One region of the Bacillus sp. 37MA genome, then DNA from elsewhere that is predicted to be linked to it. Evidence: riboswitches for the same ligand, from Rfam matches in the RefSeq annotation. Region 1 holds a riboswitch; the other holds the start of a gene.
The links. Region 1 has a riboswitch for cyclic di-GMP ahead of sda (sporulation histidine kinase inhibitor Sda). Riboswitches for the same ligand answer to the same signal wherever they lie in the genome.

Region 1 (16,305 bases):
CGGTTCCATTTTCATGTGTGGCACCCACAACAACTCGGCCGCCTTCAAATGTAAGAATGTACTGATCATTTGGCGGCATGACAACTGGCCAACTACTCGTATCCGTATCCGGTAGATGGAGATGAACGATTTGCGCTTTTTGATGCGTTACTAAAAAACGAACACCGAGCGGCTGCAACAGCTCGTTTGCCCAGGCACCTGCCGTGACAATCACATGATCAGATCGTAACGTCCTCTCTCCTGCCTTAATACCTATGACGATGTTGTCTTCATAGATTAATGAGGCATCTGCTTGAAGAATAGATGCACCTTGTTTTCTGGCGCCATTCACAAGAGACTGACGGAGCGCCCTCCCGTTTACGCGCGCCGCGCCGCTTATATGAACAGAGCCATATTGCTCGGCTAAAGGTGGAAACAAACGATTCGTTGCAGCCGGTGTTAAACGAGTAATTTCACCGATTTCCGGAGCTTCGTGACGCCGCTTATATGCCCGTTCTTCCATTTGATCCAGTTTTCCATCTTCTGTATGAAGACTAATCGCGCCTACTCGGCTATACCCTGTATCTCTTTCACCATCAGCTTCTAATTGCTTAATTAAAGAAGCATAGTATTTGGCTCCGTTTTTTGCTAATGTGTACCACGCTTGATTACGGCGCTGCGAAAGCCAGGGGCAGACAATCCCCGCCGCTGCATCCGTCGCCCGTCCCGGATCCTTTCGATCGACTAATGTCACATTCGCTCCTGCTTTTGCAAGATGATAAGCGGTAGAAGCGCCTAGAATGCCCGATCCAACGACAATATACGTTTTCATAAAATAAAACACCTTTTCCGTTTTGATTCTTCTATTATACCTTTTTTAGCTTAACGAATAAGAAAAAAGCCGAACAATGAGAAGACATATGCTATGATGGAAATAAAAAGGAGGCTTCTATTTTGATTACATATGAAGGAATCCATCATATCGGCGTCAACGTCACCGATCTTGAAAAAGCGAAACAATTTTACCGTGATATTTTATGCTTACAAGAGCTCAAACGCCCTCCCTTTGACTTTGAAGGCGCTTGGTTCGCGGCTGGTGAGCAGCAAATCCATCTCCTTGTTATCCCTAAGTCGCAAACAATTCGCGCTGACAAATCATTATCAAGCCGTGAAGGCCATTTCGCCCTCCGCATTCATGATTACGGTGAAACACTTCATTGGTTACAAAGCCATAACATTTCTGTGCTTGAGAAACCGAACAGCAAAAGCGGCTTCGCGCAAATTTTCTGCGCAGATCCAGATGGAAATTTGATCGAATTGCACGTTGAACGGACCCACTAAAAGCGAAAAACCGGATGATCCGGTTTTTCCTTCCCTACCTTGTTTTTAATTTCCTCTTTTCATTTAATTTTCCCAGTAGACTATACAAGCCTATTAAACAGGCTAAAAATAAAAACGATATATACCATGGCATATCGGTAATCGATTGACCAAATGCCGTATACACCATCGATGGAATGATAATACCTAAAACAGAATAATACATATACTCTTTGTACGATTTCGTCATGTCTATTAAATAAAGAGATAATAAATGAAAATGAATAAAGGGCATCATACGCAAAATCATCACTTGCCCAACCGTCACCTTTTGATCTTTGAACACTTTTCTTTTTAGTGTAAGCAACTTTTCTCGTACAGATGGAAAAAGATTGACTACTTTATAAAAAGCCGCGCTCATGAGCGATAAGCCGATAATGGAATAAAGTGTGCCGTTCACAAATCCAAATAAGTACCCGCCAGCTACACAAACGACGACGACCGGTACAAAAAGAATGGGACGCAGCAAATGTAATAAAATAAAAAGTATGGGCGCGATCCAGCCTGCTTGCTCGATGACACGCGCGATCCATAATTCTACACTGTTCATGTTGATCCCCCCTTTCTTTTTCATCTTTCTTTTCATTATACCGGTTTTAACAGAAGATGCTCCTCTACAAAATGAAACATTCATAAAAATGTTCTTGTTAACAAATGAAAATACTTGCATTCAGCCGGATCAACTGTCATCCTTAAAAGATCAAATACTTTGGAAAAAGAACGCGAAGGTGACGAACATGATTGAGATTAAAACTTCCACGCTCAGCGATGGGGAATTCAATAGAGGAGTATTTGCGAAACGTGATATCGCAAAAGGTGAGTTGCTGCACGAAGCACCCGTTATTCCGTATCCGAATGAGCAGCACGTTCATATCGAAAAAACACTTCTTGATGACTATGCGTTTGAATACGGCCAAAACCATACCGCTTTCGTATTAGGCTATGGCATGCTGTTTAACCATTCCTATACGCCGAATGCCACGTATGATATTAACTTTAATAACCATACATTTGACTTCTATGCTTACACAGATATAAAAGCAGGAGAAGAGATCTTGATCAACTACAATGGTGAAGTCGATAACCAAGATCCACTATGGTTTAATGAAGAGACGGATAACAAAGACGAATCCGATAAGTGATCGTAGCCCTTACTCTCGCTTAACGAAGAAAGCCCTAAAACCGGGACGTATAAATAATCGCCCGGTTTTAGGGCTTTTTCTCATTCATGACTATACTTTTATGGTGATACACATAAAAAAAAGCTTTTCGGCTGATTGTTAAAAAGAGTACACAATCGATTATTTATTTCAAAAGAAACGTACAGCCTGATGTTTCTAGTTCGCAATTCGATAGTTCAATAAATCAGTTGCTTCATTTTCCGTGATCCCGTTAATTAATCCCATTTCACTAATTAAGTATTTTCTTGCATTACGCAGCATGACCTTTTCACTTGAATTCAGTGCCTTTTCTTTATCCATACGTGTTAAATCGCGTACGATTTCCGCACATTCTTTCGTTTTACCTGTTTTCATTTTCTCCATGTTCACCTTATATCTCTCCTTATACGAGAGTGATTCTCCAGATTCTCCATGATGAACAAAGCGTAAAATGCTTTCCATTGTCCGTATATCAACAGCCCTTCGGATCGATGACTGTTGCATTTTCTCCAAAGGAATCATCACTTGCAATTGATTAATGGTAAATGTCATCACAAAGTATTGCTTCTTCTCCCCAAGGATTTCCTTTTCTTCTATGGCTTCAATGACACCTGCTCCATGCATCGGATAAAAAATTTCATCGCCTACTTGAAACAATGAATCCACCTCCAGATTTGCTATCTCTATTAAGGTTATCACATATTATTTTTTTGTCAAATTTAATATAATATCACATATTATTTATTCACGTCAATGATTTTATATCATTATTTTTTATTTTTTAAATGACGTTCATATTAAGCAAAACGGAGAATAAATAGAACGAAAAAGCCAACCGCATATGCAGTTGGCTCTATCTGACAGACTTGTCTTTTACAATTCTTCCAGAGTAGCTGTTTTTGGATCGATGGAAACATAGTAATCATCCACATTTGTTTCAATCAAAAATTCGTAATGTCCCTTTCTATCTGTTTTCATATATGAAATGTTCTGCACGTACTCACGATATTTTTCATAACTATATATATCTTCATACGCACTAATTAAATATTTTTCTGCTTCTGCCACCGTTAAATTAAATGGATCGTCATATGCGGTTGTGTATTTAGGAAGCTCACTCATTTTCCATTGGCCGTTCCGCTTCACAATTGTCCATGTTTCTGAGGCTGCTTCATCCATGCCTGCCGGGTAACGGACTTTTACTGTTATACGTTCATTGCTCCGCTCGATAATTTCATATGGCAAACCCCAATCATATACTTCACTATAAACGATCCAATCACAATATGTGCATGTCACTTTGTAATACTCTTCCATCATCGAAAGCATCTTGCCTTCCGCAAAAGGCGTCAACTCTTGTTTAAACGTTGAAAAAGCAGGCCGGCTGCCATTTGGTTCGTTTACATATAAATAATGATAAATAATCGAAGACGCTTTATTTTGCACTTCCCGAATTAAACTCAAAATCTCTTGATTATTGTACGCACTCACTGGCTTCGCTTTATGTGCGCGGTCTAAAAACATCATCAATTCAGCACGCGTCAACTTTTTATCTGGCGAAAATGTTGTTGTTGTCGTTCCAGCTGTTACCTTATGACGGACTAATGCCTCAATATAAGGTGCCGCCCAGTTAGACGTTTTCACATCTTTAAACGGCAGTGTAAACGATGTTTTTTGCTCATAACCAAACGCATCAACAATTAACTTCGCCATTTGTGCCCGCGTTAAAATATCATTCGGCCGCATCGTCCGGTCCGTAAATCCTTGCAAAATTTTCCGTTCTGCTAGTGCTGCCACTTCATCATAATTTTTATTTAGCACCGTTACATCACGAAATCCAGCGTGATTCGTCTTTCGTTCCAGTCCAAGAATGCGCGAGAGCATTACCGCTGCTTCCATTCGCGTCACATACTTTCCTGGACGAACCATCTCGTCTTCATCCGGTTCAAACACTCGTTTTGAGTCCAAACTCCAGACAGCCTCATACGCTCGGTGCTTTGGCGAAACATCATCAAAGACAGCCGCGGCTGCATCTGCTTTCGCCGGCAAAAGTGTTGGACTGATCAACATAAGTGCCATTACTACTAGATACCATTTTCTCATGTGAAAATCTCCTTTCTATTCCATATTCGCACATCTATTCTATCAAGTAAATTGAAAGTTTTGGAGATAAAATAGAAAACTATTAGTATTTTCGAAACGTGCACAACGCTAAATTATTCTTTTCAAACAAAAATAAGGCTGCCCCGATCAGTTATTCACTGACTTTTGGGACAACCTTCATCGCTTCTTATTTTCCTACTACGTAAAGCGGGTCGACTTGATAGCCTTTTGCCTTATAGTAATCTAAAATACCATCATAAATTGCTTTCGCCATGACCGTCTGCCAGTAGTCTGATTTTAACATGTCATTCTCACTTTTATTGGAGATAAAAGCAAGTTCTGCGAGAGCGGCCGGCACGCTATTATTATCTAAAACACCCAAACTGCGGCCTAGTTGTCTCGTACTCTTTATGTTACGGTCTTTCAGTTTCCATGCTTCGATCATACGATTCTGGATTTTTGTTGCAAGCAGTTTGCTATCTGCACCATGCGGATTAGCAGCTGAAGAGTAAATGGTTTCCGTCCCGTTTGCACTTGACGACGAGGCGGCGTTTGCATGAATGCTGACGAATATATTCCCGCCATTATTTCTTGCAAAAGAAGAACGCTGATTAATCGTAATGAAACGGTCATCTGAACGTGTCATTTTCACGTTGAATGGCGTTTGCTTTAACAGTTTATTCACTTTTAAACTTGTCGAAAGCACCACATCTTTTTCTCTCAGTCCAAATCCGACAGCACCTGGATCACTGCCCCCATGACCCGGATCCAAAATAATCGTCTGACTAGAAAGGCGGGAATCCGCTCCTGTCACCGGCGGTTGAGCGGCACTAGCTGTTTCTGTGTCACGTAAATAAACTGTGCTCACAAAGCCGATTGTGCTGTCTGATTTCACATAAGTCCAGCCTGCAATATTGTGCGCACCGATCACTTTTACATCTTTTGCTAACTTTCCTTTAGATGGATACGATGTAGATGGACCTGAACGAACATTTAAGTCACCTGTATTCGTCCATAATGTTTTCGTAAAACTTGAAAACTCTTTCGTACGGAATTCCGGGTTCATCGCACGGGCAAGAAAAACAGCGAAATCTGCCCGTTTAATGATCTGATCCACACCAAATGAGCCATCTGCCACTCCACTTGCAATACCACGTGATGTCAATGCATTCGCAGCACCAGATAGTTTCCCACCAAAGTTATAACCGAATGCTTTTGATAACATGACAGCCATTTCTCCGCGTGTCACTTCATTGTACGGTAAAAACCGTCCACCTTCATAGCCGGAAATAATGCCTTTTTCAACAGCCGACTGGATATAACCTGAAGCAAAACTACCAGAACCGACGTCTTTAAAGCTTGTAACACGCTTTGTGCCATCTAGCTGAAGCGCTCGGCCGATGAATGCAGCAGCCTCCATACGCGTTACTTTTTTTTCAGAACCAAATATCGTCGCCGACGATCCGTTGGCAATTCCACCTATCGACAAATAGTTCACTTCTTTTGACGCTCGATCTGGAACATCGACAAAATTCGCCGCATACGCAGCTCTATTCACTCCAAAAAGAGTAATTAACATACAAAATGCTAACCCAACAATGATTAAACTTTTTTTCACCTTTCTGCCTCCACTCGAAATATTTACCACTAATTCCTAGAATATATTAACATATATAACGTAAATTTAACACCTTCGTTTATAATCTTCACAAAGGATTCACTTTTACTGCTTCTCTTTTTCTTATGAATAGAATAAAGCGATCTGCACGATGCAGACCGCTTTATTCCAGCTATTCTAATAATGAGTGTTATTTATTTATTGATTTTTGCTTCGTTATAGAAATTTTCCCATTCGCCGTTGTTAATTTAATGAAGTGATCCCCATCCCCTATTATTTCATTCGGTTTGTACCCGTCTAAAAGATCGATTTTTCCGTTATCAACACTCACATCAAATGTCGTATTTGTCGGCTCTTTTTCCGTTTGAATCTTAATATTACCGTTATCAGATTCAAATTCAATAGGGCGATCTAAATGATTCGTCATAAGAGAGATCATCCCATTTTTTACTTTTCCTAAAATCTTACCGTTCACATCGTCCAATATGATTTTTCCGTTATCTGCTTTAACTGAAACAGCTGAGGAAGATACATTTTTCAGATCAATGCGTCCATTACTTGTCGTTGCTTTCACTTGTTTCACATCAAGATTTTCTGCTTGAATACGCCCATTGTCTGTTTCAGTAGTGATAGTAGAGCCCGTAATATCTCGCAGTTCTACACGCCCATTGCTTACTTTTACTTTCACTTCTTTCACACGTAAATTCGCCGCTTCAACACGTCCATTATCACTGGAAATTCTGAGTGAATCATACACTTTTTCAGGTACATATACTTTCAATGATAATGACGTTGATATAAAATCAAAGTTATAAAGTTTTGTCTGTCGCTCTTTTAACTGGACCGAAAGTGTCGTTCCTTCTACGTCAGCCAAGAACGTATATGCCGAGCTTTTCTTCGCTGTTCCTGACACCTCTACTGTTGTTTCTTGTTTATTTGTGGGGATGATTTCAATAGCAGCGTTGTCTGTCGTCACGCTCAAACGTGTAATGTTTTGATTAGTTATCCCTTTTTCTTCCAATACAGAAACAGAGTGATTCATCTTTTTAAATGTAATGAAACTTCCCGCGGCGCCCATGAGTAAAAGAATGAGTGCGATGAGTGATATTTTTTTTATATTAAACATGTTTTAATCCACCTTTAACCATTTTCGTGTTGAATTTTAAATAGCGGACAAATCCACGTATGAGTGCCTTCGTAATAAAAAACATGCCTACGGCAATAAACAAGCCCAGTCCACAAAGCATCATCGAGAAGAACAAATCAAATAGAATAAATGTATCTGGATTTAAAATGACATTCATAAATACAAGCAAAGGAGAAGCAATAAACGCAATACTTGACGCCCACCCGGCAAAAACCAATGCTGCAATTGCGATAAATGGTCCCAGCACGATGACTACGTTAAAAAACCCTAATCCAATCACCGCCCACATCGCACGAATAATATTTCCCGTCGTTTCCGTTTTTTCTGCTTTTTCAAGAAGATAAGAGGCAAGTAGTTCTTTTGCAATGTGATTGGGTGAACCGAGAGTAGCTGAAATGTGTTCTTCGCTTTTTCCTTCTGCTATTCCATTAGCAAAATGTTCTTCAAAGTCCTGTAAAATATCTTGCCGTTCATCTGAAGAAAGTTTTTGTAAAGATTCGTCTAAACTATTCAAGAATTGTTTTTTATTCATCACTGACACCTTCTTTTATTAATTGATTAACACCGTTTGAAAATTCCTTCCATTCCCGGGTAAGCTCGCGAAGATACATTCTCCCTTTGTCCGTTAACTTGTAATACTTACGTGATGGACCTTCTGATGATTCCTGTAAATAGGTTGTAAAATATTCTTCTTTCGTTAAACGTCTTAGCAATGGGTAGACAGAGCCTTCTGATATGGCAATTTGTTCAGATATTTTTTGAACAAGTTCATACCCGTACCGATCTTGCTTATCTAGTAATACGAGAACGCATAGTTCTAACACACCTTTTTTAAATTGTACATTCAAAGTTACATCCCTCATTCCTTCTCAGTACTATATATTATACAGTACTAACTTATAAAAAATACCGGTTGAAAATAATATACTACTCGGTACTATTTATTGCAAGGTACTATTCGATAAAAAAACACGTTTTCATTTCAAAACTTGATCCGAAAACGCATTTTTTATTTTTGTCCACAAAGTATTGATTTAATAAATGTTGTATTTTATGTATATTGATTCGTGTCTGCTTAAATCTTTCTTCATTGCCGGTTCAACCGGTTTTCTTTCAAGTAATAGGAATTTGTATATGAAAAGTTGTTCCTTCCCCAAGGACACTTTGAACAGCAATGTTTCCTCCATGCTCTTGTACCGTTGTAAAGACTTGCGTCAGTCCCAAACCGGTTCCTTCACTTTTACTCGTGAAAAATGGTGTACCAAGTATATGGATTTTTTCTTCTGGTATCCCTATTCCCGTATCACTTATAATGATATGGTTGCAGCCATCTTTATAATAATGTTCAATTTTAATGTTCCCTTCGCCTTCAATCGCATCCAGTGCATTTGTCATTAAGTTGTAAAATGCTTTAATGAATAAGTTTTTCTTTCCTTTTATTGTTTTCTCGGAATCTTTTAAATCTATCTCTACTTCTACGCTATACAATCTGTCCTGGAATAAAAATAGGATTGACTGTATTTCTTTGCATATATTGATTTGGACAAATGGTTCATCCTGTAGATCGGGTTTGGATACTTGTAATAAATTTTTTAAGGTATCCAATGCTTTATCTAACTCCGCATTCATTGTCGTTAAATACGGATGTGAATGGTCTTCTTGATATAGCTGTAAAAACCCTTTGACCGCTGTCAATGGATTTTTCACTTCATGCGCAATACCTGCTGCGATTTGACCGATAGATGCTAATTGTTCTTGATCAGTTAATCGCTTTTCTGCTGCTTTACGGGAAGATATATCTTGAATAATGAGTTGAGCTAAAACTTTTCCTTCCATATTAAAAGGAACTACCATTAATTCTACATCAATAAGCGCCCCATCACGCCTAATCATCTTTTTCTCCCCTCGTCCCGCTATTTCTTGTTTCTCAATCACGTTTTTTAATTGTTGCTTACACAAAACATGGAACTCCGGGGAAACAAACGCAAATAAATTTTTCTGTATCACTTCATTAGATGAAAAAAAATCGAGTAATTCAACAAAGGCTTTATTACAATAAATAATTTTTCCTTCTTGTTCAACAATTAAAATCGAATTAAATGAATAATCAATTAATTGGCGAAAATCTATATTCGTTCCTCCGACTTCCGATAGCAAGTACATCACCTTCTTTAGTATAAATATAGCAAAAAGTTACCTAAAAAAGAACCAATTATTACTATTTATACTGTAATTTTTTTCTACGTGTACGTAAGAATTCAAATCACCTGAAATTGATTCACTAGCATATGTAGGAAGAAAAGGAGCAAAGACAAACCCGCTTCTATCTGGAATTGTAAAAAGCAGGTTTGTCGAAGGTATAAAAACATTCACAAAAATTGTTCGTTCAACTCTTCTGCCCGCCCCATAAATCTTACCCCTTCACTTATTTGAACAGTATCACAAATGAGGTGCACAACATTGTTTTTTTCAGTCCATGCGATTAAATCTTTTTCTAATATCTTTTTCCCACAAGTAGAACATGTTAAACCTGCTGCATAATTCATCATATGATCTTCCCCCTTTTATGAAAGCGCTTTATATTATTATAACGCACCTATTATGAAAATATTGTAAAATAAATAAAATTATTACGTCGAATATAGAAAACTTTTGGGGTTTCATCCGTTCGATCAAGAGAGCATTTCAAGTGATCATTTTTCATATTCATTTAATTGATCGTGTGGTATCATTGTGTTGATAATAAATAATTCAGATAAAGGCAAACTAATCGAAAGGTTAGGACGCAAAGTTACAGGTCTAAGGTCAAATGACTATGATGGCTGGGCCGCCTCATAAATTGGAGGTATGGGTGTTGAAGCGGGGCGATGTTGGAATAGAGAGATTAGACAGATTTTGGATTTTTTTACCTTCAAAAGTGACAGTTGGGTATATGCAGAAGCTATATCTATCAGATGAACAGTTGTTGATCGCACACAAAGACGCGCTAACACTAAAGTTAGACAAAGATTTTATTCACCTGCTTGAAATAGAAATAAAAAGAAGAGACTTAATGCTAACAGTTGACTCCACCATACATATGGAAAACTTGGCAGAGATGAGCCGTTAATCATCCATTTTTTGATCGCTCAACAAAAACAATCACATCATTAAACCAGTTTAATGATGTGATTGTTTTTTATACCGGACACCTATTTTTTAATGATATAAATCCTTATTTTCTATAGGCATAAGAACTTGTACTAATGTGCCTGACCCCTCTTTACTGAAAATTCGAATCTTTCCTTTATGCTGCTCGATAATTTTTTTGCTTACCATTAAACCGAGACCTGTCCCGCGTTCCTTTTCTGAATAAAATGGTTCAAAAAGGTAAACTTGTTTGTCTTTTGGTATCCCTATTCCTTGATCCTTTATATCAATAGCTATCCATCCATCTTCTCTTCTTGTTGTGACTCGAACTTCTCCGCCAGAAGGCATCGCTTCAATGGCATTTTTCACAAGATTCATGATCACTTGTTTAATCTGTTTCGGTTCACAATGAACGATTGGCTGCCCTTGATCCAATTCCATTTTAATTTCCACTTGATTCAACAACGCTTCTGGTGTCATAAATGCAATCATCTCTTTTAACAAATCATTTATATATTGCTTTTTCATGATCGCTTCCTGCTCCGGCTTTGCCAGCATGAGAAATTCATTCATAATAAATTCGATTCGTTCAAGTTCAGACAAGATCACATCGCTGTAAGCATTATTCGTTTCTTCATTAAGAAGCTGTATAAATCCTTTTACGGCTGTTAGTGGATTTCTAATTTCATGGGCAATGCCGGCTGCCAGCTGCCCGATGATTCCTAATTCATCCCGTTTTTTTAACATGTTATCTCTTTTTTTTATATCTGTCATATCCTGTGATATACACATGTGATGGATGACCGTCCCTGTTTCATCCAAAATCGGTGTTATTTTTGACCAGATCCAGCGTGTTTCTTCTTCTGTGTCTCCTTTGACTTCATACTCTAATTCTTTCGGACTGTTATCCGTCGCCCTATGAAATTCAATCAATTTATCTCGATCCTCATGATGAAGATTCTCGAGCCACTGCATTGGATCTTTAAGTAGCTCTTCGTCGCTGACTCCCCAAAAACTATCATAAGAAGGGCTCTTGTAAAGAAGCTTCCTATTACTAATATCATATAGACAAATAACTTCTTTAATATTTTCCGTAATGTAGCTCATCACTTTTTCCCTTGTTATCAGCAATTCTTTTTGTTTTTCGATTATCTTTTGTGTCTCCAAATACTCCGTCCGATCATGTGTGACGGACGATAATGCTTTAATTTTACCTGTATCATCTTTCACCGCAGATAGGGAGAGTGTGACTGGCAAGAGTCTACCATCTTTTTTCAATCGGAATGTCGGATAATGGACAACATTCCCTCCATTTGTCACCCGTTCTTTTAATTCATTAAATTCATCTATAAGATGCTCCGGAACAATTGGAAGGAATTGATCACTTATCTCTTTTAATGTCCATCCATACAGTTTCTCGAACGCTTGATTCGCAGCCATCACCCGACCGTCTAAACTTATAATCACAGCAGAACTGTCTGACATCGTAAACAAAGGATGATTTACGTTAATAATAGAATCGTTTTTAAGATGTTTTTCTTTTTCCCTGTTTTTATTATATACAATTGTTTGAATCCATCCTCTTTCAGACAGTTCTGCCGAAGCAAAGTATAGTTTACAGTATGAACCATCTTTACGAAGAAAGCGGATTATGAAGGGGGTAAAGCTATGAGGGGGTTGTAAATAAAAGAGGTTTTCTATCGTCTTTTCTTTGTCATTTGGATGAATAAATTCAAGTAAATTCTGGTCTATTATATCTACAACAATATGCTGTGAAACAGTCTCCATAACAGGGTTTATATATTTTATTCGTCCGCTTTTATCAATTAAAAGTCTTATCTCATCTTTTTCATTAGAAAACCATTGTATGGAATCGTCGTCTGTTAATTTACTGTTATAAACCAATTTTCTCCCTCTCCTTTTAGTCAAAACTCTCATAGTTGTAAATTTATTCATCAATAGATATATTCATTAAATCACGAATAAATAGTTTTGACTATTCTTTATTACTGTAATTAAAGTAAAATTTTATTTAGAGGTACAAAAAAAGAGCCGCCCCAAAACCAGTTATTCACTAATTTTTTAGGACGACCTCTCGTTTTCTTTCTTATTTTGCATTCATTGCGTTATAAATCGCGACAGTAAATGTTTCCCGTGTCGCATGATGCGTTCCATAGAACTTATCACCTGCGAAAATACCTGTTTTATCGATCATAGCCATTGCCACAATGCCTTCAAAAGCCCAGTGACTCGCATCGATATCTGAGTAACTGACACTTGCTGCAGCTGTTTGTGACATGTTGAGGTCAAATGAACGCTTGATGATGAGGGCCATTTCGTTTCGTGTCATTTCTGCTTCAGGACGGAATGTTTTGTCTGCAAATCCCGTGATGATCCCTGCTTCACGCATCGCTGCGATATCGTAAGCGAAACGGTTTGATTTTGGTACATCTGTAAAATGGCTCATTACTTTCGGTTCGATGTTCAAAACACGGTTAATAATTGCTGCTGCTTGTCCACGTGTTACTTTTTCATTTGGACGGAATGTATAATCTTCAAATCCTGTAATCACTTCTTGATCTGACAATGTTTTAATAGCTGTGTATGTAGATGAAGATTTATCGATATCTGTAAACCAATCTGGTGTCTGTGCTTCATCCGAAATGCGTTTCGCGCCTGCGTATTTCGGACCCCAGTACGGATGATTCAGTGAAACAAGATCAATTCCCTTGCTTGATGTTGCGTTTAATACCATGTTTCCACCGGCATACACTCCAACATGTGAAATACCTTTGCGATATGTATTTGCGTAGAAAACAAGATCTCCTGGTTGTAAATCACTTTTTGCTACTGAAGTTCCAACATTATATTGTTCGTCTGTTGTACGTGGCAGTGAAATACCTGCCGCATGTTTGTAAATATACTGTACGAATCCGGAACAATCAAATCCATTTGGTGTCGTCCCGCCAAAAACATATGGGACGCCCATGAATTTTTCTCCATAGGTTACGATCGATTCTCCGATTGATGCAGCTTCTGTTTTAAAAGATGCTATCGGAGAAAAGGTTAAAAACATCATTGCTGCCATAATTGAAATGATTATTTTTCTGCAACTATTCACCATAAACCTCCCGGATTCTTTTTTTCTATTAATCTCTTTGTTTCCCTTATTATTCTGATTCTACCAAAATGAAACATTAATTTGTTTTACGTTATAATGACAAATCCAATAATATTTGTAATATAAGATGAATTTTTTACCAAAATATGATTCTATTAAAATCCAGTTCATCCATTATTTTCATATGTTATTTATTTTTCTTCCTTTTCCGTCTGGGAAACATATCGGCGTACCGAATTGACGATCTATATCGATGCAGCATTTTAATCCGTAAATACGTTCTATGTTTTCGCTCGTTATCATATCTTTGGGAGCACCTTGAATAAACACTTTTTGATCTTTTATCGCTACGAGGTGATCTGCATAGCGACAAGCTAAATTAATATCGTGTAAAACCATGACAATTGTTCTATTCTCTTCTCTATTCAAATCATAGAGCAAGTCTAAAATTTCGATTTGGTGGGTTAAGTCTAAATACGTTGTTGGTTCATCTAATAAAATAGTATCCGTATTTTGTGCAAGATTCAGGGCCATCCAAGCTCGTTGGTGCTGTCCACCAGATAATTCATGAACGTATCGATCTTGCAATTCTTTCATACTCGTTACTGTTAAAGCATGATGAACAGCGTTTTCATCTTCATTTGTCCATTGTTTGAATGTACCTTGATACGGATATCTGCCTTGTTTCACTAATTGTACTACCGTTACGCCTTCTGGGGCGATCGGTGACTGTGGTAAAATGGCTAACTTTTTAGCGACTTCTTTTGATTTCATTTTCAAAATGTCTTGGTCGTCAAGAATGACGCTGCCCGTTTGTGGTTTTAGTAAACGGGCAATGGCGTGTAACAAAGTTGATTTCCCGCATCCATTTCGGCCGATGAGAACGGTGATTTTTCCTTTAGGAATGGCTACATTTAATGAATCAATTATTGTCGTTTTGCCATATGCTAGTGTTATATCTTTCACATTTATTTTAATCTCGTTTATTGTATGAATCACTCACTTTTATTTGCTTACTTTTAATGGGGCAATTGCTACAATAACCGATTCCTTCAACATCCTTTTCTAATTTATAGTACATGCAGCACGTTTTTCGGCATGGATTTACGATAAGTTCTTCTCCTATTTTTAAATACTGTTTAATCGGGTTTTCTTTTAAATTAAACAGATCCCCACTCGCATTTTTCAAAAAATGAAAGTCGCTGTTTAACCGTTCAATTTTAACTGGATCCATTTCTTTCGCTAATGTTTTCCGGTAAATAGAGTTAATCCGAATGGCTACGTTTTCCCACAATATAGACGACGGAACGCGGGATGTTTTTTTCAATATGTTTAAAACTGGCGTAATATGAGACGAAAAAAGGGTACGTAGCACGTTCTCACGCCATTTTTCCCTCTCCATGCTCTTTACTTCCTGCCATTTGCACATGCCTGCTTGAATACATAATGTACGTTCTTTACTTAATGCACACGCTTTTACCGGCAAATGAAGGGCACAGTTGAATTCGACCATACTGTATAAAGTGGAAGACACGACGAGATAAGCATATCTTTTCGAAAGCATGGAAGCTGTGACGGATAAACTCGGTGCTTTTATCTCGATCATTTGCTTTCGTAGAAATGATAAACATTTTTCTTCATTTAATAAATCTGTTATCTCAATTTCCGTGAGCCTCTCATGTTCCATATGTATATCAAACGTTTTCAGTTCGTTCATCACAATACTGCTCATTTATATCACCCTCAAAATGAATTTCAATTTTTAATCAGTAAATAAAGAAAAAATGGTGTGCCGATTCCTGATGTAAAAACACCTGCTGGAATATCTAACGGTTGGAAGGCAATGCGCGCGATCCAGTCTGCAAGTACAACTAATATCGCACCGATGCCAGCTGTCGTAATGAATAAGAGTGATGTTGATGGCGCACAATTCTTCTTAAATTTCGAATAATCCCTTGCACAATTAACCAGCTACAGCAAGTGAAGCGCCGACAATCATCCCCGACAAGGGATTTCGCTACATGCGAAATGATCAAACCGACAAATGCAACGTTCTCAATTACTGCTAATGAAACGACCGCAATCATCAGCCGTGGGAAAGCGTTCTTTCCAAATAATGATATGATATGCATTATATCTTGTGTATTAAATGACGTAATCATGTTGTAAATATCAGCCAACGTATACTACGTAATCCCGAACATCAAACTTAATAACATACAAATCATTAATAAAACGATTAACAAACATAAGCCAACTATCTTCCCCTTATCTAGCTTTATAGGTTGTACCATTTAATCACCATTCAATTTTGATTTCGTCCAACAGTAAAAGAGAACCTGCTCCAATGATGAACGAGGATCGTTCATTTCATCAGCAGGTTCACGATTGTCATAAGTTTTTCACTTATTTTTTCAATTCATAAATGTCATATAAAATGTCGAGCATTAAGTTCGCAGATTGATAACCAGCCCTTGCACTCCAGTACACTTCATCAACTTGGTATTGATAATCATTTTCACTTATATGATACTATTTTTTTTCATAATGTACAGCATTATTTTCCAATCTTTTTAATTTTTCTTTTTTTTCTTTCTCAATCGCCAACTCTATTAACGTTTTATAGTTTAATTGGTTAATTTTGAAAATTCCATCTTGATCCGCAATA
Region 2 (16,305 bases), 1.5 Mb from region 1:
GAAAACCACTAATATGAGCATAAAAATCTCCTTTCTTCAATAAACAATCAACTAACCTGCCCTTTAGCCATCCATGAATGCGTGCTTCACCACTTACATGATAGTTAGTTAATAAGAAACTTAAAATTAAATAGTTTTTAGCTTACCTTATCCCGAATATTGACTCAAATCCACTTTTACTATTATCGAGTAGACTTTACCACTAGCCTACCATTAGTTGCAACAACAAGAATGTTTAATCAATTTTTAAATTGATAAAAAACCTTTCATGAACTTGCTGTCATTAATTAAACGCATAGCTGACAAATTTACCCCCTCATCCTAAGAATTTTAGGCGTTCTGAAGGTAATAGAAAAACATTCTATCCAAGATACTTTATTGAGGTGGATAGCTCAGCTTTCTTTTGGATCTGAAAAATATGCCGTACGAGTAGAAGCGGAAGGAAAACGTTTAGGAAACCAATGTAGGGAAGGTATTTCTTTGCAAGTAATACAACGATGAACATTTACAGTCATTATTTAAAGGAGGCTTATGAGCGGGCCGCAGCTAAACTTGACTCTCTTTTTTCTCCATTTAAACAAGCAAATGATAAAAAAGCCTAAAAAAGCACCGCTATATACGGTGCTTCCAGTTCATCATTAGCATCCACTTTTTTTTCCACAACAACAGCCCCACGCTCTCTTGAATATACATATTCCAAAGAGAAGAACAGCAAGGAAGCCAAGTATTGCAATAATGAAGTGTAAAACAGTACCAACAATTCCCAGGTTAAGGAATGTAAACAAAGAAGTAAGTACCCCCAATGTTGTTGCTAGTAGCAACCATACCACACCCGTTAAAAATCCAAGGAAAAGCTCAAAAAGGCTACATGTAGAATGACCATTACTCATAGATGTTCACCCCCTTTCAAAAGGAATGTTGTTCAACAATATAGTATGCGGATGCTTGAGAGTTTGTTTAAGAAAAACACAAAAAAAGGCTCTAATTAAAAGATGCCTGGCATGCCCCAAAATTTCTTGTTTTAACGATTGTGTTCCACGGGGTTGTTCGATATGAACTATAGTATTTTTTACTTACTTTCATTAATTTCACCACCCATTTACCACTCAATTGGTAAAAACACACAAAAAAACACCACTCCCGAAGAAGTGGTGTTTTCATAGAGAAACCGTGTTCCTGACGCTCTCTCAAGGGTTTTAGCCCCCAATGATTCCTACTGGGTTCGAACCAGCGACCCCTACCCTTTCAAGATGGTGCCTTCATTCTGAGTAGGTCTGTTTTCCCTTTTGAAAATCAGTTACTTCAAGGCATTAGACACTTAAATACTCACACCCTCTGAAAAACTGTTAAGGTAAAAATTTAAATTCGTTGACCGAATTTTTGACCAATAAAATCTCATTATTATAATTTTTAGATGTCTTAATCTACAGAATTATAAGATAATAATGATCACAAAAATTAGTGGGCTTATAATGGCATGATACAAACAATAAAATAATCTCTAATCTTAAATATCTTAATTAGAATAGAGGATTTTGTTATTTTCAAATAAATTGTTGTTTTCCACAGTATCTGTATGGAATGCAACTATTCTCTTTTTGGAAATCCGAACTTCATATTGAACAATATGGTAAACAACAGTCCCTTGTCTTGTTGAAAAGGATATGGCCATAGGGAAAAGCAAAAAGAAATTGTCTCTATGTTGTTGAGATATCTTCTTTATGACTTTCTTTCATTATTTCGTAAAGCTGCCATTCAAAAAAATGAACCAACTTAAGCCTTTTCTCATCAATCAGCTTATATACGTATGTTTCTACTACTTTAGCATATTGATCCTTTTTAATCAGTCGGAAATATTCAGCTAGGTACAGATAGACTTCAAGCGATTCTTCTTCTACAGCCGGAAAACGGGTTGTACGAATATACCGCACTGGAATCTTTCCCCTTTTATCCCATTCACTCAAAATCCATGTTTGAAAAGCGAGTGACGGCTGCCCTATCCGCTGCCGGTTGATAGCGATTCGAAGCTGTTCCTCCATATAAATATCGTATCCCCATTTATACTGTTGACTTTCTAAATCATAAAATTCCGGAAAAAAAACGCCATATTCTTTTGCATTCATCAGCACTTCTTCTGTTTGGCCTGTCTGATTCAACAGTGTAAACAAGTCTGGTACCAGTTCGCTTAATGTCACGCGTTTAGCTGGCTCATTGAAAGCCCAGTCGGTGTAATCCGTATAAACACCTTGAATTTGCTGCGTTTTGTTTATCGTTGAAGCGAGTTTATCGGCCAGTTCTTTATAATCCGGCCTGTCAAATTGGTCTGCCGCTTTATAGAGCGCCTTGATAATCCGGATATCGTCCGCCAGTCCATTTGCCGATGTCTCTTCCTTTATCGTCCAGCGAATAAACAGGTCTTCCCCCTTTTGCACAATAAAAAAGCGTTTTAAACGATCTACCTGCCGGTCAAATTCCATTTCATTGTTTTTAAGCAACCATGTGTGGGTATCCAGCAGCGTATTCATATAATAGCCAAGATCGCGCGATAAAGAAAGATTTTCCTCTGTAGTCCCGTCTTCAAACTCTTCCTCTTTTACTTCATTCACTCCCGCGATATCGTCCTCATTGGATTGAGGAGAAAAATAAATAAGCGCGAATAAAAGAAGCAATGTTAGAAGCACGGTTTTTTTCAGATTCATAAACAAGATCCTTTCTATGCATACAAACGAAAAATCTTACTGCTGACAATGATGTGCCCATAAAGGTCAACACAATCTTCTTTTATTCATCCATACCGGGCCGAAATACACGGCACCGATTTTCGACAGAAGACTTTGCTCTATACATGGCTTTATCCGCATAATAAATTAGTTTCTCAGCATCGATGCTTTGATCCGGATAGAGGCTCACGCCTATACTTGCACTGACAAGAATCCGGTTTTGATCCATCTGAAACGGCGTGTCGAAAACCGCTGTCACCCGCTCCATTTTCTCTTTCAGATTATCCGCCAATTCAATCAGCAGCATAAATTCGTCGCCGCTTAAGTGAAAAGCCTGGATATGATGTTCCGAAAGCGCAGCTAGGCGATTAGACATCTCTATTAAAAATTCGTCTCCCGCATAATGCCCGAACATATCGTTGATTTCTTTAAACTGGTCAATATCAATAAGAACAACAGCCAGTTTTGTTTGCTGCTGATGCGCTCGCGCCATATACGATTCCATTGACATGTGAAGCATCCGCCGATTAGGCAAATCCGTCAATTCGTGATGAAGGGCAAGATATTTCCATTTCCCCATTGCCTCTATTTGCTCTCCTGTTGCTTCAAATGAATAACAGCTGTAGTCTGCCATACGATTTTCTTCCCCCATCGATTTTCCACATTTTGTTTTTTTTCTCATTTTTTAAAAAACCTCTTATCTTCTGCTTTTTTTCTCTTACAATAGTCTTATTAACGAAAATCAAGGAGAATACTCACTATGATCCGGGCTATTATCATAGACGATGAACTGTTGTCTTTGCAGGTAATGAAAAACGAATAGCCGATTTTAATATTGATAGTGTCGGTATATATTCAGGTGCGAAATCGCTGCTGCCGATATAAAAAATATTTCGTTTAATACCGCTTTTCTTGATATTCATATGCCGGGTATTAAAGGGCTTGATTCTCCCGCGCCCGGGTCATATACAAATCCATTTACAAGTTCAGCATTCTCCGATTTGGCAATCGAGTTAATTCGTAATGGCAGGCAAGGTACTTCCGTTTTCCCATTGTCGCCTGCCGAGCAGCCTCCGTTTTAAATGAACAAAAGCTGTAATTTTCCAAGTTCATTCGCGCCCGCTTTTCCCTCTTGATTCATGGTTCGAGTATAGTAAAAAAATCTTAAAAAATTCTTAAATACAGTCTGCAACAAGTTTTATATAAATATAAAATAGTGGTGATAATCACATCTTTTAGCTTTAAAAAAACAGGTTTTCTTTTTCTTTACATGCCTGTTTCTTTCTGAAGGATAATGACGATTTTCGTCCCTTTATTTAGTTCACTCGTAATAGTCCACGCTGCATAAGATATATACTGGAGGCGGCGATTAATGTTTTTCAGTCCGATACCTTTCCCTTCCACCGTGCCGCTGCGAATCTTTTCCAGGACCTCTGGCGGAATTCCCACCCCGTCGTCTTCAATGACAATTTTCCACTTGTCCTGTTCCTGCGTGATCGACAGGCGCACTGTTCCGCCGTCTATCCGCTTGCTGATGCCGTGGCGAATCGCGTTTTCGACGAGCGGCTGCAGCAAAAGAGGCGGTAGGCGAAGCGACAACTCGTCTGGAATATCATAAACAGCCCGGACTTTGTTTCGAAAACGGGCCTGTTCAATCGATACATACGTCTGAATGAGCGCCAGTTCCTTCTCAATCGGAACCAGCTGCTCGGTATTATGAAAGTCAAAACTGCCGCGCAAGTAACGGGCAAGGGCATCAATCACCTGCCGGGCCTGTTCTGCATCCATATATGTTAACGCATGAATTGTATTCAGCACATTAAATAAAAAGTGGGGCTTTATTTGTGACTGTAAAAATGCGACTTCCATCGTCGCATTTTCAGCTGCCGCCTGTTTTAGTGCCACTAAATTAGCAACGCGTACTTTCAGCTCGGAAAGATCAAACGGCTTGGGCAGAAAATCAGTTGCCCCCGCCTGAAACGCCGTAATCTTTTCTTCCTTATGATGGCTGGCCGTCACAATTAAAATCGGCAGCTGAATGGCGCTGTACCTTTTGCGGATGTGACGGCATACGTCAAATCCCGACATGCCGGGCATCATCAAATCAACAATCATTAAATCAACCTGCTTTCGGGAAATGAGCTGAACCGCTTCTTCTCCACTTTTCACCGCAGTTACCTTATACCCTTCCCCTTCAAGCAGTTCGATCAAAATTTTCAAATTTACGTCATGATCATCGACAACAAGAATGGACGGACCGCTTTGGCTCGATGATTCATACGGCACATGAATCATGTACCGCTCTGACGGGTCAGCAGCCGGTTTCCCTTTTGTTTCTACTGAAGAATCAATAGGAAGATAAAACGTGAACGTCGACCCTTCTCCTTTTTGAGAAGCGACCTTAATTGATCCGCGCTGCACCTCCAGCAGCTGCCTGACAATACTGAGTCCAAGACCTGCTCCTTTATACGACGTCGCCTCGTGAAATTGGCGGTACGGCTCAAAAATAGTGTTCAGCTGCTCAGCACCGATCCCCTCGCCTGTATCTTCAATCGAAATGGCCAGCCTTCCGGATTCTTCAAAAGCGGTAATCCGGATCATGCCATGGTTTGTATGCTTCATCGCGTTATCAAGCAAGTTAATCATAATCTGCCGGAAGCGAACTTCATCCGCCAGCACAGACGGCAGGTTATCTGGCACATCATTCACAATAATGAGCTTCTTTTCCTCAATCAAAAACGTATACATATCCAAAATTAAATCGACCGACCCACGGACATCGACTTTGAGAATGTGAACGTCAAGCTCGCCCCGCTTCAGCTTCGACAAATCCAGCATGTCATTTACTAAAACAGACAGCCTTCTTGCCGTAGCGGAAATGAGGGTAATATTTTCAAGCTGTTCTTTCGACAAACTGTTTTTCGCATCTTTCACAATCGATTCGGCAATATTCATAATGCCGTGCACCGGCGTTTTGAACTCGTGGGACGTTTTCGCCAAAAACTCATCTTTATGCTTGTCAATTTTCAGCAGCTCCTGCGACAAAGCATCCACTTTTTTAAACGCATTTGAAAAGCGTAAAGAAAGAAGCAGCGCCATCATTAATATAAATAAAATAACTTCCAACGGAAAATAATCCAAGACAGACAAGCCAAACACATTCGCTGTATGGGAAATTCCATATATATTAAAAACAATCAGGCCAATGAGAAGGTACATCGCCCCTTCTTCGCGCTGCCAAAAAGCCGCACTCAAAATGTAGATAAAATAAATTGCGGATAAAAGAGAATAAAGCGGGCTCATCACCATAAGTCCATACGGAACAGCGGACGGGGAAAGAAAGCAGTAAAGAGTCCCCGCCGCCCCAATGCCTGCGCCCATATAGAGCATCATTTTGGGACGAATCGACGGAAACGCATAATATAAATAAAAATACAGCAACACATTTCCCGACACCGGCGAGAGAAGCTGCATCCGCAGCACGAAGCTGTACGGCAAATCCGGCCATATCATATAGAGCACCTTTTCGCCGTGCAAACCTGAAAACACCATTTGCGCGAAACAAAACAAAGAGAAAAACAAAAGCGAGCGATCGGTTTTCCGCTGCATGTACATGCCTAGTAAATAAAGACCCATAACGAGTAGTGCTGTCACCACCACCCAGTCATGCATTAACGAACGGTCCCGGAGAGACGAAATCGCTTCCTGGCTGCCGATATACATCGGGCTGGTCAGGCCCCCGCCCGCCATATAATAATAATTCGCAACGTGCAAAACAATTGTGTTCTTACCTTTTTCAAGCGGGACATATACGGTATATGGTGTATTGCCGGGCTTAGTAGACTCTTTCGTTTCACCCGGCGCGCCGCTTGATCCGATCAGCTCGCCATTAAAAAAAAGCCGATGCGCCATCCGGATCGAGTTCGTCTTCAGGCCGATCACGTTTTCTTCCTGATCAGCCAGAATTATCAGCCGATACGAACCGTAGCCAAATGGACTGTCCAGCTGCTCATCTCTCGCCCAGTTATGAGGAACGGGCTGGGAAAGGCTTTCTGACCAGTCCCCATCAATCGGATCAACAAACGCACCTTTTTGAAACAACCATTCGCCGTTAAGCTGCATCGCTACTTCCTCTTGAAAAGATCCACCCCGTAAATCAAGAACACCCTTTTCTGCCAGATTTTCTGTCTCATTTTGACCCAATAAAAACAAATAAGCGATCGAGATTCCCCCAAATAAAAGCACGCATAACGCCAGCAGCCATTTCGATTCTTTCATGACACTCATTGCCCCATAATCGAAGCCAATAAAGCGCAAGTAGCTGTGGACGGCTGGATACCGATATCTTCTTCAAGCAATTCCGCAAACCGACGATACACAATGACCGCTTCTGTCCGGTTCCCCGTCTTCGCATACGCATTCATCAGCCGCTGGCATACGTCATCCGAGTAAGGAGACAGCTCAAGCTGTTTTTCAAGGGAGTGAATCCATGCTTTTTCCATTCCGGCTAATTCATAATCTGCTTCCAGCTGTTGAAGCAGTTCCAGCATTTGCCGACGGATGTATTCCCGTTTCTCTTGTGCCCAATGAAATCCCGTCATTTCCATATAATCGCCCGTGTACAGATCCAGCCGCTTTTCCATATACGTCCGCTCGTGCGTTCCATTTGACATCATCTTATTCCATTCTATACAGTCACAATTAAGGCGCTCGATATCTATATAGTACGCAGAACCATTTTTTAAAATAATCTCTTCCATGCCGTGTTCTTTAAACACTTTGCGTAAATACGAAATGCCTGTGTAAAGGCTTATTTTCGCTTTATCCACATTCACATCGGGCCATAACGCCTCAACAATGTAGTCCCGTTCCAAAAGGCTCCCTTCGTGATGGATGAAAAAAGCACATAGCTCTTTTACTTTGTTCGTTTTCCATACAAACGGTTGGTTGCTTGAAGAGTCCGTCACCTGAAAATCGCCAAACGTACGGATCGATACACCCTTTGCAGCCGGACAGTCTCCTATCACACCTTTCAATCGGGAAACCGCTTTATCCAGCCGCTGCTTCGTAATGGGCTTTAGCATATAATCAAGCGAATAAAGATCAAATGCCTCAAGGGCAAACGCTCTGTACGCCGTAATAAAAACGATATGAATAGATGGATTATGTTTTTTTATATGCCGGGCCAGATCGATGCCTGACATGCCCGGCATCTCAATATCTAAAAAGAATGCATCCACCTCTTGCTGTTCAAGGTGATCAAGCGCTGCAAACGGGTTCGTATACGCACCACAAATTTGAACGTCCGGATCATCTGCAAGCAAAAAGCGGATCACCTCCATCCCAACTTCTTCATCATCGACAAGGACGGTTTTAATCATCGATACCCCTTCTTCCTATATGAATATCTTTTATTTAAGCGGATTTGATTTACTTATTAAGCTCCGCTTGCTGAAATGCTTCCTTTCCATTTCGATCGATTCATCGCCGCTCTCGTAAACTTTTATAAACACGACTGTCATCACCTGGCGTGAGCGGGCAATTATTCCTTTCCACAACTGGAAAAACGGCCGAACCTCATCTTTACGCAAAATTGTTTGGCTCCTTGTCACTTCTTTTCCCTCCAATCAATGAATCTACTGAAAAAAGAATACGACTTTCTTCTTATAAATTTCTTAATTTTTTCTGATTGAAGAAAAAAGACTCGCCAGATGAAGGCAAGTCTTTAAGATTCTTATTCTGAGCGTAAGCATTCTCTGCCGAACGTGAACAATCGGTTCTGAACGTGAGTATTTTTCCTTCCGGCCACGTGATTATAGCCACATTCGATGATCGATCCAAAGCATACTTAATATCAGCTAATTCCTTCAAAATTTCATCCATTTTTTCCTTATTTTCAAGTCTTAATGATTCAGACACTATTATCTAACTTTTGCCCCCCATCTTTTATCATCTATAACATTGAATTTGATCGTACTTTCAGATAAACATACTTGAATAAATAAAAAAACGACCCATAAAAAATAGCAGGGTCGGTTGCACTACTCACTCCTAGCCATCCAAAGTGCCCACATACAGATGGCTGTTCATCGCTCCATAATGTTTCATATAATTTACAAAAATTTTTTTCCCGTAAAATCATATCTTAATTATAGACAGAAAGATCTAAATGTCAATGAATCCCTCAGATTATTAGGTTATTTCGAACTACTAATTATATCCCTATAAACATGAAGCAATTGCTTCGTTGCCGGCTGGATTCTGGTGCAAAAACTTCAAGACAGTTGCAAATCATCTTTAAATCTTGGACATACTGATACTATTACTCTAAAAGAGGAACAAGATCATCGATTGTTAATTACACTCTGTCCAACTCAATAAATTAAACAAATGCTCAGAGAATTATCGTTCTGAGCGTTGTTGCACTTATTAAGGTAAAGCACCTGTTAGCTTAATAAGTTTTTTAATTTGTTGAACGAATTTACCTAAACATTTATATATCCTTCTAAATAAACAACAGCTTCTCCAGACATTTTTACCCTTTCACCTAAATCAGTACAATACAGCTTTCCGCCTCTTTCTGATAATTGCAATGTGACAAATTCATTTTTATTCAATTTATTTTTCCAATATGGAACTAGTGTACAATGAGCAGAACCAGTAACTGGGTCTTCATCTACTCCAGCCTTTGGTGCAAAGAATCTTGATACGAAATCTACTTCTTTTCCTTTAGCTGTTACTATTACACCAAAACCATCTAGTTTTTTTAGTTCATCCATATTTAATTCAAGACTCAAAATATCCTGCTCTGTATCAAATACTGCCATATAGTCTCTAGACTTATAGACTTCTTTAGGTACTTTACCTAAACCTTTAATAAGTGCCTCTGGAGCATCGCATTTTCTTCCTTCTCTAGAAGGAAAAGCTAAGGTAAATAAACCGCCATCCTTAGATACTTCTAAAAGTCCACTTTGGGTATTAAAGTTTATATCCTTTGAATTTTCATCTAAATAAGTACATATTACATAAGCAGATGCTAATGTTGCGTGTCCACATAAGTCTACTTCCCCTTTTGGAGTGAACCATCTCAACTCATATTCATTATCCTTTTTTACAAAAAAGGCTGTTTCAGATAAATTATTTTCTGCTGCAATCTTTTGCATTAAATCATCTTTTATCCATTCAGTTAATGGACAGACTGCTGCCGGATTTCCTTTAAATTGTTCATTTGTAAACGCATCAATCTGATAAATTGGAATTCTCATTTCCGTAATCTCCTCGCTATTCATTTAAAACTCCATAGGTTATCGCAAGTGCTGTTAAGCTCGGTAATATGGGCAGTGTAAGTGGGAACGCTGCATAAAAAGCTTCTTTCCATTCAGGAGTTTTTTGCTTTGCTTCATTCTAAATTGGAATTATCATAACACGCACAAAAAATGCCACACAATATAATAATTGTGTGGCATACAAATTAATAAAGGCTTTTTAATAATTTCTGTAAAATCATTAAACCTTTCGCTAATTCTTCATTCGTTTCGGGTGCACAAATGGACAGACGAACCGCTTTTTCAGGAATACTATTCCCTACTGTAAATCGTTCAGCCGCATATATTTCAACGCCATGATCTAAAGCAAGGGCCTCAAAATCTGCTCCTGATCTATTAGCTGGAAGTTTCAGCCAACGAAAAATCCCCGTTTCGTCACCGTAACAATCATAGCCTGATAAGTAGTTATTCACCAATTGATTTCGATAAATGGCGTTTTCTCGATGGTTGTCAATTATTGTATCCAGGTTATTGGACACAATTAATCGGGCAGCTAATTCTGCTAACAACGGTGAAACAGAAATATTCATATTATAAAGTGCATTGGATAGCGGATTTTTATATTGTTCTGGAGCTGATACATAAGCCATTCTAAGCGCCGGTGCAATGGTTTTCGATAAGCTGGCTATATAAATTGTCTGCTCTGGTGCAAATGTAGCTACAGCCTGCACAGACTCCTTGCACAGTAAATGATAAGTAGCATCCTCAATAATGAAAATATTATGTTCTTTGGCAACTCGGGCAATTGCTTTCCTGCCAGCAAGTGACATTCTGTGAGTAGTTGGATTTTGGTAATCGGGGATAAGATAAATACCTTTCAATTGATCATTTTTACAAGCATACGCAAGCGCATCCTCGCTCATTTCTCCGTCTTTCTGTTTAATCGGTATTAATTGAATACCGAGCATAGCTGCTGAAGTTTTTAACCCAGAGTAAGTATGGGGATCGGTACCAATCTTATCACCATGTTTACAAAGGCTGGCTAGAACTGCTGTTATAGCATTTTGTCCACCATTAGCAAATAAAATGCTGTTAACATCCGTATGATAACCGCCCTTACGCATAAGCTTTACAGCTGCGTCCTTCTGCCAAAGCATATCACCTGGTCTACTATAACTAAACCATTTTCCAAAGTCCGTTTCATTCATCATGTTTTTAAGTTGCAGCATTAGCGGCTCATAAGAAGACGAATCCGGAATAGTAGCCCCCATTTCAATGACGTTCTTTGGCTTGCTATCACTAAGCAAATAGGAATTAGATAAAGCGTCAAAAGAGACGAACGTACCACTGCCTACTGTTGCACTCAGTAAACCCTTTAGTTCACATACTTTAAAAGCCTTCGATACAGTGCTCACATTAATATCTAAAAAATCTGCTAGTTCTCTTTGCGGTGGTAATTTCGTTCCTGGAAGTAATGAGCCCTTTATTATATCTGTTTCAAGTTGTTTGGCTAACGTCATATATAGCGGTTTCCTTGCTCTATCAATAACAGGTTTCCAGCTCATAGGATAATTTTCAAATGAATTTACAGGCATCATATCTGTCCTTTTTACATACAATTATAGGATTGTGTGGTGGTTTTAGCAAAGATATTCAAAACAAGTTTCATTACTCAACGAAGCTAAGTAATATACATTGTTAACAAATGAAATATGTGAGGCAGAATTTATATAACACTTCCTCTGTGATTTTTTATTAATTGTTCAACCTCACACACCTTGGCACGAACCTGTCACAACTTAACGTGAACCTAACATAATTCGCATCCCTCCGTCGTCCGTGTAGTAGAGATTGCAGCCACGTTCTTCGATATAAGCGATGAGTAAGGACAAGTCAAAAAGCAGTGATTTTTATCTCACTGCTTTTATTATTAATTAGTTTCTTTAAGTTTTAACATAGCTGATGATTGTTCAGTACACCTCAAGCATTCTTTTTATTCGCTTTGTGTCTTACGCCTTTTTTATAGTAGCCTTATATAGATTAGCATCGGACATTTCCTCGGAGCTTTGTTCCACACGTTTGATAAAAAATGATAGGAGTAATCCGATAACTGCTATTCCTATAATTACAACATAAGCATCGTTAATTCCCTGAATGGTGGCTTCTAAAATCATTTGTTCTTGGGTTGCCTCATTTCCGCCGGTGGACATCATATCCGTTAGATGCGTTTTGGTGCGATCCGTCATAATTGTTACAAGAAGGGATGTACCAACTGCGCCTGCTACTTGCCTAATGGTATTGGAGATTGCCGTACCATGGGCAATCAAGCTGGAAGGCAATTGATTTAAACCTGCTGTTTGAATAGGCATAAGCATCAGTGCCATTCCGATACGACGGCCGGTAGACATGAGAACCAAATAAGTATAGCTAGTTGAATCTGTCAAATCAATAAAGCCGATAGTTGTAATGATCGTAATTATTAACCCCATTATGGAGAGCCATTTTGCTCCATACCGATCAAACAACCTGCCGGTAATAGGCATTAAGAAACCCATCACAAGCGCACCGGGGAGAAGCAACAAACCCGATTCTAAAGCTGTGTAGCCGCGTGCACTTTGTAAGTATAGTGGAAGCAGCATCATATCTGCATACATAACCATGGTAACCGCAATGTTGATAATGGTTGTAAGGGAGAACATATTATACTTGAAGGCCCGGAGATCCAGCAGGGGATTCTGAGAAGTTAACTGCCTCCATATAAAAAGTCCAAGTGCTACGACTCCCGCAGCAATAGATACAAGCACCTCACTACTTGACCACCCTTCACTGCCAGCCCGGCTGAAGCCATATAACAGAGTGCCAAATCCTATTGTAGAAAGGGTTACACTTATAATATCAACCTTGGTAGTAACCTGTTCCGAAACGTTCTTCAGGTAAATAAATCCGCAGATAATCACCAAAAGGGCAAGCGGAATCATGCCGTAGAACATTAATTCCCATTCAAAGTTTTCCAGGATATATCCTGCCATAGTAGGACCGATGGCAGGCGCAAAAATGATCGCAAAGCCCACCATTCCCATGGCCGTACCTCTTTTTTCGGGAGGAAAGAGCGTAAAAATAACATTCGTAAGCAGTGGCATAATAATACCAGCTCCCGCTGCCTGAATCATGCGTCCAGTCAAAAGAACTGGAAAGTTTGTTGCTATAGCAGATACTATCGTGCCTGCAAGAAAAATCAACATTGAAGACTGAAAAAGCTGGCGAGTGGTGAACCTTTGCATGAAATACGCTGTGATTGGAATTAGAATACCATTTACTAGCATATAGCCAGTTGTCAGCCATTGTGCAGTTGCAGCCGAAATACTAAAATCAACCATTAGTTCTGGAGTGGCAACACTCATGATTGTTTGATTTAGCGTGGCTAGAAAAGCCCCCAAAATCATAATGAACAAGATAGGTCCTTTTTTAATAGAACTACTAGTTGTATCCATCTCTTTACTCAACCTACAAACTTCCTTTCTATTTTCCACTAGACTTATTTTACAATGTGTAAGATAATTAACATCATATAAAATAGATTATAATCAGGAATTAAAATTTTACAATTTACAATATATCGAAAGGTGTAAATTAGTTTACATTTAACCTGTTTGTGTTGTTTAGTTGGGAAATATAGTACATTTCCTAAAGAATTGTATATCTTAATACCGAGGAGAAAGGAAAAGGAAAAGGATGGATAATACCAAGGATTATACAGACCCTCGAATTCTTCGTACACGGCTGTTGATAAAAGAGGCTTTTGTTGATTTATTACAGGAAATGGACATCGAGAAAATGTCTGTTAGCCGTATAGCGGAGCGCGCTACAATTAGCCGTGTTACGTTTTACCTGCATTATCGTGATATACCAGATATGTTAGATAAGATGGCTGATGATATGATTGAAGATATTCAGGGTGCCATAAACAGTCAGCCAGTAAACGAGGGCTCCTCTGAAGACACGGATTGGTTGATGCTGGAGAGGCTGCTTGAACATATTGCTAAACATGCTAACTTTTATAAAGTTACTTTAGGTTCGAGGAAGGCACCTATCTTTACTGAACGCTTGTTAAATATGCTAACTGAAATAATTACTGTAAGATTAGAGTATTTGGGGAGGAATTCTTTCAGCTATAAAGCAGGAATTCAAAAAGATATTGCTATTTGGCACGGATCTTCATCTTTGATCGGCACTATAGTGTCTTGGCTACGAAATGACATGCCGTACACACCGCATTTTCTTGCAAAACAGTTTTACTTGCTGACTTCTCATAATCAAGATAAAAATTCTTAATTAGTTATAATTACATCTTATGTAAACATTAAAGTTGAATAACCCTTGCTGCATCAACGTTTTTAACAATCAATCAAATTGACCGTATGCAAATTCTATACATTTGCGGTTTTATCGTATTTTTAGCCCTGTTTCATTTTTGATTAGTACAGCCATCCTGCATAAACGCTGGCTGTTTTTTATAAATGGAATATACGCAAAAAAACACCTGATTAGGTCGGTTGGCAGCCTAAGTAATCTAAAGTAGAACTCTTTCTATTCTTAAAAATCATAGCAAAAGGGCTTATTTTATTTGTTTTTCAATTTTGACTATCAGCGACTCTTCTTTATATAAATAATCTAAAGAGATCCCCTTTCGATTAGCTGCTTGTTTGATCAAATCTATTTCCTGATACATAGCGTTAGACAAAATACCTCTTTTTATATTTTTTTTTATTTGATAATAAAATCCAACTAATAAATACGCTGGCAATGTGTCATATATAGTTTCTTCCTCCACTACTCATTCTCCCTCATTACTAATGAAATTTTTACCAATATACATTTTACCATTTTTTTCTTTGTAACATTGCATCGAGTTAATAAACTTTTGTCGTTTTGCACTAGTGACAGGAATCGGAGGTTGTGCAGTTTTGTAACTTCTTACAAAAAGAAGAGAACCCGTGGGTTCTCTTTGCTGCTATTTTAACAATCATCTTCTGGTTCATCTTCTGGTTCAATAACCCAGCTTCCATATGGAATAAATGAGACTGGTTCACCAAAAAAAAGACCAGTACGTTCACCACCGATGACCACAGCTCCTACACCAGCAACAACACTAATTTCAAGTAATCCCCCAGCTGGTCTTCCATTTATTACATTATAATCACCCGTTGAGAAAATATTGATGAATGGCTTCGTGTTTTGAGTGATGGCAACTTCATAAATTTTGCACGTTTCTCCTGGAATATTGGTTCTAGGAAATGTGGCTAATGTAGTTTCAGGCAGGCTAGTTTCTTCCGTTGGAGGAGTAAAATCATTAAGTAGTGGGAAGCAAGCGTCAACCACAACATCTGCTTGGAGAGTTCGCTTAGAATGGTTTTTAATAATTATGATAAGTCTTTTATTAGCATTAGCAGATTGGTTAAAAGTTGGAATATGGAATGGACCAGAACCCAAGGTCACTTCGTTTCTGTGAGAATGTTTTTTTCCGTGACGAGACATGTTAAATATCCCTCTTTTCATATTAAATTTTCTTGAGGTAATCAGAGATAAGAGTAAAAAAGTAGCTACCTGATTAAAATCCTCCTCATCCTATTCTATGTAACAAGTAAAAATTTTGGTTGTACAGTTGTCCATTTCAAAGGTAGATATTATTTAAGGTAGATATTATTTTGCGTTTAGTTGGGGAGCCTATATATGATCCGATCCCTCTTATACTAGGAGTAGAGTTAGAAGAGCCGTGAAACGGACCAGATCGCCGCAGTAGATACGTTAACCCTGCTACTCTCATCTTATATTCCGAGGTGATATGTCACGACGGGACAAAAAAAGGACGGCATCTGCCACCCTCTATAAATCTAACGCCTTAACCGCCCTGTCCTTTTCATCCTGCGTAATGCCGGTGTATCGCAGCGTGACCGACGGGCTCGAATGATTCAGCATATCCTGCAGCAAAACGATGTCTGTCCCTGCCTGGTACTGATGATAGGCGTGGGCTCGTCGTGATAATTATGAAATTGTAGCATACCGCAACATACTGATCTTGGGCATATCCCATTTTTAGAAGTTAATTGGCGATTTTTGTTACAACTAAAGATGGTAATCTATAACTTACATTTTGAGATGCAAATACAACCCTGATACTTAGTCTATCGTTTGCATTTAATCGCCGTTGTATTGTTTTTCCTATCGAGTTTCTAATTTCAAGTGTTACTGGGTTCCCGCCTGTTCCTCCTGAAACACGATTATAGGATTCAAAAGTACTTTCCAAAACCTGAGTTGTATCG

Region 2: another riboswitch for cyclic di-GMP. It lies ahead of A3M5_RS0100955 (hypothetical protein); the one in region 1 lies ahead of sda (sporulation histidine kinase inhibitor Sda).

What each region holds. Positions count from the first base shown of each region.
Region 1 is NZ_KB889752.1:1,677,202-1,693,506, forward strand. It holds gene A3M5_RS0109450 (NAD(P)/FAD-dependent oxidoreductase) at 1-811, opposite strand, end outside; gene A3M5_RS0109455 (VOC family protein) at 934-1,320, shown strand; gene A3M5_RS0109460 (TVP38/TMEM64 family protein) at 1,355-1,909, opposite strand; gene A3M5_RS0109465 (SET domain-containing protein) at 2,097-2,501, shown strand; gene A3M5_RS0109470 (CarD family transcriptional regulator) at 2,697-3,191, opposite strand; gene A3M5_RS0109475 (S-layer homology domain-containing protein) at 3,393-4,622, opposite strand; gene A3M5_RS0109480 (N-acetylmuramoyl-L-alanine amidase) at 4,810-6,240, opposite strand; gene A3M5_RS0109485 (DUF4097 family beta strand repeat-containing protein) at 6,431-7,366, opposite strand; gene A3M5_RS0109490 (HAAS signaling domain-containing protein) at 7,359-7,919, opposite strand; gene A3M5_RS0109495 (PadR family transcriptional regulator) at 7,912-8,235, opposite strand; gene A3M5_RS0109500 (two-component system sensor histidine kinase NtrB) at 8,501-9,544, opposite strand; gene A3M5_RS0109505 (hypothetical protein) at 9,757-9,936, opposite strand; cyclic di-GMP riboswitch class I at 10,138-10,222, shown strand; gene sda (sporulation histidine kinase inhibitor Sda) at 10,242-10,496, shown strand; gene A3M5_RS0109515 (PAS domain-containing sensor histidine kinase) at 10,586-12,421, opposite strand; gene A3M5_RS0109520 (C40 family peptidase) at 12,624-13,640, opposite strand; gene A3M5_RS0109525 (ABC transporter ATP-binding protein) at 13,818-14,609, opposite strand; gene A3M5_RS22780 (IucA/IucC family C-terminal-domain containing protein) at 14,611-15,369, opposite strand; gene A3M5_RS26640 (iron chelate uptake ABC transporter family permease subunit) at 15,393-15,608, opposite strand; gene A3M5_RS25370 (hypothetical protein) at 15,509-15,817, opposite strand; gene A3M5_RS0109540 (RraA family protein) at 16,170-16,305, opposite strand, start outside.
Region 2 is NZ_KB889752.1:155,633-171,937, reverse strand. It holds gene A3M5_RS0101000 (sulfite exporter TauE/SafE family protein) at 1-21, opposite strand, end outside; gene A3M5_RS0100985 (hypothetical protein) at 639-890, opposite strand; gene A3M5_RS0100980 (hypothetical protein) at 1,698-2,699, opposite strand; gene A3M5_RS0100975 (GGDEF domain-containing protein) at 2,782-3,402, opposite strand; gene A3M5_RS21930 (hybrid sensor histidine kinase/response regulator) at 3,987-6,998, opposite strand; gene A3M5_RS0100965 (response regulator) at 7,004-8,101, opposite strand; gene A3M5_RS0100960 (hypothetical protein) at 8,132-8,332, opposite strand; gene A3M5_RS0100955 (hypothetical protein) at 8,385-8,639, opposite strand; cyclic di-GMP riboswitch class II at 8,742-8,825, opposite strand; gene A3M5_RS0100950 (PhzF family phenazine biosynthesis protein) at 9,206-9,985, opposite strand; gene A3M5_RS0100945 (aminotransferase-like domain-containing protein) at 10,192-11,580, opposite strand; gene A3M5_RS0100940 (DHA2 family efflux MFS transporter permease subunit) at 11,995-13,476, opposite strand; gene A3M5_RS0100935 (TetR/AcrR family transcriptional regulator) at 13,718-14,317, shown strand; gene A3M5_RS0100930 (hypothetical protein) at 14,601-14,816, opposite strand; gene A3M5_RS0100925 (hypothetical protein) at 15,002-15,520, opposite strand.